DNA from 2 places in the Arthrobacter flavus genome. Region 1 is predicted to be linked to the other one. Evidence: riboswitches for the same ligand, from Rfam matches in the RefSeq annotation. Region 1 holds a riboswitch; the other holds the start of a gene.
The links. Region 1 has a riboswitch for thiamine pyrophosphate ahead of thiM (hydroxyethylthiazole kinase). Riboswitches for the same ligand answer to the same signal wherever they lie in the genome.

Region 1 (3,399 bases):
GGGGTCGAGCACCACCAGTTGCGGTTGAATGCGCAGGAGCCACTCGTGGACAACCTCGATGGTCGCTACATCCCCGAGCATTCCGATCTTCACGGCGTCGATGATCACGTCGTCGCTCACGGCATCCAACTGTTCACGCAGGAACGCGGTCGGCGGAGTGTGCACCGAACGAACCCCCCTCGTGTTCTGTGCGACGAGCGCTGTCACGACGGCCATCCCATAACCACCCATTGCGGCAATACTTTTCAGATCAGCCTGGATACCTGCTCCACCCGTGGGATCGGTTCCGGCGATGCTGAGAACGCGGGGGACCCGGCGGAGGGCTAACGGTCCTAGGAGCGCCATTGGCCGGTCAACTCTCGTGCCGCTGCCTCCGGATCGGTCGACGCACAGACGGCTGAGACGACCGCGACCCCTGCAGCCCCGGCGTCGCGGAGCGGGCGCACATCGGATACCCCGATCCCGCCTATTGCCACACACGGCAGAGAGCTTGCAGACGCCAGAGCACCGAACCCATCGCATCCCAAGGGGTCGGGATGATCCGCTTTGGTGGCTGTCGCATGGATGGCACCGACCCCCAAATAGTCGACTGTCCCGGCCTGCAGATTGTGAGCGGCCCCTATTTCGCCGCCGGTGGCAGCGCTGAGGCCGACGATCGCACCCGGACCGACGATTGACCGCACCAACTGGACGGGCAGGTCGGATTGACCGACGTGCACTCCGGCGACCTGTGCTCCGCGGGCCCGAGCAGCCAGGAAGACGTCAACCCGGTCGTCGACCAACACGGGGACAATCGATCCAACCGATTCGGCAACCGCGAGGAGTAACTGCAGCAGACCCCTGGTTGACGCGTTCTTGTCGCGCACCTGAACCATGGTCGCGCCGCCAGCCACCGCCGCTGCAACGACGTCGGCTACCGGAGTAGGTTGGCACAGGCCAGTGTCAGTCACAAGGTACAGGGACAGCCGGTCCCGAAAGGTCACGGCCTCGTTCCATCGATTCATCGCGCGCTGTCCGATACGCTCACCGCACGGAGATTCACACCGGAGGCGACGTCGTCGGGTGTCACGGCAGCCAGCCGGTCGAGGAATTCGATGGCGAAGCTCCCGGGTCCGTGTGCCCGCGCCGCCGCCTGCTCCGCTGCGAGGGTGTATACACCCGTGGCCGCAGTGGCCGCGAGAACGGCGTCGTCGGTTAGAGCGGCGAAGGCAGCCATGACGGCGCCCAGCGCGCAGCCCCCACCCGTCACCTTCGTGAGCAAGGCATGCCCGTTCGCTACGACAACGGCATCACCCTCGGGACCAACCATGAGATCGTGGGCGCCTGATATGGCCACAGCCGACGACGTCGACCGCGAGAGTGACCGGGCCGCGTGTAGAGCATCCAGAGGATCGTCGGTGGAATCGACTCCGCGCCCACCAGAGCCCGCACCCGCCAACGCGAGAATCTCGGAGGCATTCCCCCGAATGATCCTCGGGCTCCGCCCCGCCAGCTGACCGGCCAGCTCCGTGCGGACAGAGAGGAATCCGACGGCCACGGGGTCCAGCACCCACGGCGTCCCGGCGGCATTCGCCGCCACCACGGCTTCGGTCATCGCCGTCTGCTGATCCCGCTGGGGAGTTCCCAGATTGATCAGGATTCCCGACGCGACGGAGGCGAACTGCCTGGCTTCCGAGGGAATATCCACCATGGCCGGCGCCGCACCGACCGCGAGGAGGACATTGGCGGTGAAGTTGGTCACCACCGCGTTGGTAACACATTGGACCAAGGGGGTGGTGGACCGTAATTCTTCGAGCAGTCGAGCACAATCAGATGATGCATGACGAACAGTCATCCACGACATCCCTTCGCTAGTCCGAACTAGATCAGGTTCAACGGGTGTCACTTCTCAGCTGCTCCTGGTGAGCAGCACCCCGTGCCATGGTCACCACCCTAACCGCTGCGCCCCAGACCTCCACAAATCCCCGCGCCAGTCCTGCCAGGTAGCGGGACGGTCTCCTCGCCGGTTACTGTGTCAGGAGCGACACGGGGTGCCGGTTTTTGCTGGCTGAGATCATACCCGTCGAACCTGATCCAGTTCGGACTGGCGAAGGGATGTCCATCCGGTCTTTTCGGTCGGTTCATGCGTCTTTTCGCCCCGATTCTCACACGACTTCAGACGGGGTACTCCATGAAACTCACCGAACAGATTGTCCTGGTTACCGGAGGTGGTCGGGGCTTGGGACGAAGCATCGTCGAGGCGTTCTCGACCGAAGGCGCCCGCGTCATCATCAACTACCGGGCCAGCGCAGCCCAAGCTCACGAGCTCGCCGCCCAGATCGGCCCGGAACGGGCATTGGCTGCAGCAGCGGATGTGACGGATCCTTTGCAGGTCGGCGATCTCCTCGAACGAGCGCGGGTGCACTTCGGAGCTCCTGTCACCACAGTGGTGAACAACGCGCTGGCATCATTCACTTTCAATGGGGACGCCCGCTCCACCGCGGCGGAGATCAGTTGGGATGAGTTCAGTGCCCAGTTCGCTGGCAGCGTCAGGGCCGGGTTGAACACCACGCAGGCGGCACTTCCGGGAATGCGCCAGCACCACTTCGGGCGCATCATCAACATTGGCACGAACCTGTTCCAGAACCCGGTGGTGCCCTACCACGACTACACAGCGGCGAAGGCGGCACTGCTTTCGCTGACCCGAACCCTGGCGAAAGACCTTGGACCCCACAACATCACCGCCAATATGGTCTCCGGGGGTCTGCTGCGCACCACTGACGCCAGCGCCGCGACCCCCGAGGAGGTCTTCGATTACATCGCCGCATCAACCCCGCTGGGTCGGGTGACCACTCCGCAGGAATTCGCCGCCGCCGTGCTCTTCTTCGCCTCGCCCTGGGCCCGGTCCGTAACCGGGCAGAACCTGGTCGTTGATGGCGGGCTGGTGATGAACTGACTAATGCCCTCGCCGGGCCCTGGGCGCAGGTCGCCGGTTCTAGACGACCCGGGGGAAAATCCGGTCCAGTTCCTGAAGTTCAGTCTCTGACGGGACCCAGCACACAGCCTCGGCATTCTGTTGAATCTGCTCCGGTTTGGTGGCTCCGGCGATCACTGACGCGACGGACGGCTGGGCCGCCAGCCAGGAGAAGGCTACCTGGAGTTCGGTCAGGTCACGGGCCCTCGCGAAGGCTCCAAAGTCGGCCAGCTGATTCCAGTCGGCGCCGTCGAGCAGGTTCGTCCGGGAGTGGGTCAGCCTGCTGCCCGCTGGAACCTTCGAGGCACTGTATTTGCCGGTCAGCAGGCCATTCGCCAGAGGGAAGAAGGGCAGCACGCCGATCCCGTAGGCTTCGGCTGCGGGGACAACCTCGGCTTCGATGGAGCGCTCGAGGAGGTTCCAGTGGTTCTGGGCCGAGATAAAGG
Region 2 (3,399 bases), on a different contig from region 1:
CGCCGACTTCCAGGCGTGCGGGCTACTCCCAGCTCCACGGGAGAGTGCCGGGGACGCCTCCACCTGGCCCCCACGCACCGGCAACAACCCGGCGAGGGTCAGTGCGAGCGTCGATTTTCCGCCACCGTTGGGGCCTACGATGCCCAGGGATGAGCCGGCGTTGAGGGTCACGTCAACGCCGTCGAGCACCGCGGGCCCCCGCTTGGCCCGCGCTACTGACAGTCCGCTGGAGGTAAGCAGCTCCTCCCCCGGTGAGGGCAGCTGCGTGGGAACCGGCGGCTGATGACCGGGGATCCAGACTCCGGCAGCCGCCAGCCGTGCCCGGGTTGACGCATTGGTCAGTACCGTGTCCGGGGGGCCGTCGGCGAGGATCCCGCCGTCGGCCGCCAGCACCACCACCCGATCCACCACATCGGCCCACACCGCCACCCGATGCTCGACGACCACCAGGGTGGCGCCGGTGCGGTCCAGGACGCGCCCGACGGCGTCCCTGACCTCCAGCACGCCAGCCGGGTCGAGATTGGCGGTCGGCTCGTCAAGCAGCAGGAGCCCGGGCTGCATTGCCAACACCGCTGCCAACGCGAGGCGTTGCTTCTGACCGCCGGACAACGCACTGGTGGACCGGTCCAGCGGCACCTCAAGACCCACATCGTCGAGCGCACGCCGAACCCGCTCCCAGATCTGATCGCGCGGTACGGCCTGGTTCTCGGCGCCGAAGGCCACCTCGTCGCCGACCCTGGCGAGCACAATCTGAGAGTCCGGGTCCTGCAGCACCAGCCCCGCACGACCACGCACTTCGCCGGGAGGCCGGCCGTCGAGGGTGAGGGAACCGTGCTGTTCGCCCTGCCCGTCATCGCCCAGGACACCTGCCAGCCCGTGCAGCAGGGTCGACTTTCCGGACCCTGACGCGCCCAGCAGCAACACCCGCTCCCCGGGCGCCACCGTCAGCTCAATGTTCCGGACGGCCGGGGTTTTCCGGCCGGCGTGCCGCCAGCTCCAGCCTTGCGCGCTGATGCTGACGGCCGACGGCGTGTTTCCGTGGTCTGCCATACCGGTTAGACGTCAGCCGTTCGTCCGGAGGCGAAAGCCGACAACACCCCCGTTTTGGCCAGTGCACGGACTGCCAGCCAGGACAGCAGGCCAGCAATAATCACGCCCGAGATCGAGGCGAACACCACGTACATCAGCTGCCATTCGACGGCCCAGAGGGCGTTGTAGAGGATGTTCTCACTGATCGCGAGAGCCAGACCTGCGCCGAGCCCGGCGAGCAAAGCCACCCCAAGGTTCCACTTGCGGTACAGGAACAGGAGGAAAATCAGCTCGGCCCCGAGGCCCTGGATGGCCCCGGAGAGCAACGTGGTCAACCCGAATTGGGTGCCGAGCAGCGCCGAAACCGCCGCAGCCAACACCTCACAGTAGATGGCTGCTCCGGGTTTCCTGATGATCAGACCGCCCAGCACCCCCGCGATCAGCCAGCCACCCGTGTACAGGCCAGCCAACGGAGGGAACGCTCCGGTCAAGGCGGCGATGCCCGTGTAGCCGGCGGACCAGGCGAAGAACACCACCCCGACGGCGACCGCCACCACCGAGGCCACGACGATGTCGACCACGCGCCACTGATATCGGCCGCGCAGCGTCTGAGTGTTTTGAGTTACTGCAGTTGATGAAGCCATGTGAATTTACCTCCTGAGGTACAGGAGGGGAGGGTATCCGTGCCCATGGCGGGTGCCATCGGCCGGGCACCCTGAGATACTCGACTCCCTTCGCCGGTACTAGCCGGATCAGGTTCGAGGGTCTGCGGTAGGCCGCACTCTCAGCGCCCGTCCACCTGGGTGGACGGCGCTCCCCTGTCGTATGTTTAGCAACTTCAACTCTACACCTGAGAGGTTCCTACCCACCACGGCGGCCGGAGTGGGCACCGGCCGCTTGGGTGCGCCTCACCTCAACAGGAAACGCTAGGCTTGAGAAAAGAGCCACCATCGAAGGAGACACCATGAATCAGCTTGTGAAACTGCTGGGCGTAGCATTGAGCCTCGGCGCCGGCATCGCCGGAGCCAAGCTCGTGGATTTCATCTGGCACAAGACCACCGGCAAAGCGTCACCGAAGGATGAGGATGGACTTGAGAACAGCCTCCGTTCCGCCGTCGCGTTCGCGCTGATCTCCGGCGCCGTCCGCGCCGTCCTGCAGGTCCTGACCAACCGCACCACGCAGCGGGCAGCCAACCGGTTCGCGAAGACCCGCGACCTGACGTAGGTCTTACTTACGTCTCGTCGGGGCGCTCGGTCGGATTCCGACCGGGCGCTTTCTTGTTGGCGGCTTTCTCCACTACCTCGTCCAGTTCATCCATGCTGAGCAGGTCGCGTCGCAGGTGTTTGGTGCGGTATCCCGCCCGGCCCACCATGTGGGCTGAGACGGGGACGGTCAGGAGCATGAAGATCCAGCACAGCAACAGGACCGGGATCAGTGCCCAGCTACGCATCTGCAACCCCAGCGCCAGAAGGAACAGCAGCAGTCCCAGTACCTGCGGTTTGGTTGCCGCGTGCATCCGGGTGAGGAGGTCCGGGAAACGGAGCAGCCCGACGCCGGCAGCAACAGACATCAGCGCCCCACCGATCATGAGAACGGCTGTCACCACATCAATGAGAGTGTCGCTCATGTCCTACTTCCTGTCCGTGACGAACCGGGCGACGGTCACGGATCCGATGAATCCGATCACCGAGATCGCGACCAGAAGCACAATATTGTCCAGGTGCCGGTTCACTGCCATATCCACGGCTAGCGCTCCACCGATGATGGCGAGCAGCACGTCGATAGCGAGCACCCGGTCCAGGATCGAGGGGCCTCTCGCAATCCGGTACAGCGCGCACAGGGCAGCGAATGAGAGCAACAGTCCCACAATGATTACGGCGCTGGTCATTTCCGGATCCCCTCCTCACGCTCTTCGTTCTCCTGATCGAACCGGACCTCGGTCTGCAGCAGCGCCAGATCATCCCGGGTTCCCATAATCCTGATCAGCCAGGCTTCAGTGGCCCGCACATCGGCCCTGATTTTCGCCGCGCCCTCGGGCGTCTTCACATTCAGGCAGTGCAGGTACAGGGTGGAGGTAGAACGGTCCACCTCCACCACCAGCGATCCGGGGATCAGAGACAGCGCGTGTCCGGTGACTGTCACCAGCAGGTCGGACTGGCTCCGAAGCTGCACTGCGACAACCGCGTTGACAAGCCTCGGGCCCTGCGTGAGCGAGAGCCAGAACACTTCGAAACTCGCCACCACGAGCTTGTACAGAAATCGTCCAATGAACGGGACCGCATACAAGATGTTGAATCGGCCGCTGAGCTCTACCGGCGGCAGGTACAGCAGGTTGGCCACAGCGTAGGCGATCAGGCCGCCAAAAATGA

Region 2: it holds a riboswitch for thiamine pyrophosphate, as region 1 does, so the genes downstream of both, ABD059_RS11655 (ECF transporter S component) here and thiM (hydroxyethylthiazole kinase) in region 1, are expected to answer to the same signal.

The regions. Positions count from the first base shown of each region.
Region 1 is NZ_BAAAIJ010000059.1:393,933-397,331, forward strand. It holds gene thiD (bifunctional hydroxymethylpyrimidine kinase/phosphomethylpyrimidine kinase) at 1-345, opposite strand, end outside; gene thiE (thiamine phosphate synthase) at 333-983, opposite strand; gene thiM (hydroxyethylthiazole kinase) at 1,001-1,834, opposite strand; TPP riboswitch at 1,826-1,926, opposite strand; TPP riboswitch at 2,017-2,112, shown strand; gene ABD059_RS16855 (3-oxoacyl-ACP reductase) at 2,171-2,935, shown strand; gene ABD059_RS16860 (aldo/keto reductase) at 2,975-3,399, opposite strand, start outside.
Region 2 is NZ_BAAAIJ010000047.1:342,960-346,358, forward strand. It holds gene ABD059_RS11650 (ABC transporter ATP-binding protein) at 1-1,050, opposite strand, end outside; gene ABD059_RS11655 (ECF transporter S component) at 1,056-1,673, opposite strand; TPP riboswitch at 1,742-1,859, opposite strand; gene ABD059_RS11660 (DUF4235 domain-containing protein) at 1,994-2,254, shown strand; gene mnhG (monovalent cation/H(+) antiporter subunit G) at 2,262-2,657, opposite strand; gene ABD059_RS11670 (MrpF/PhaF family protein) at 2,661-2,918, opposite strand; gene ABD059_RS11675 (Na+/H+ antiporter subunit E) at 2,915-3,399, opposite strand, start outside.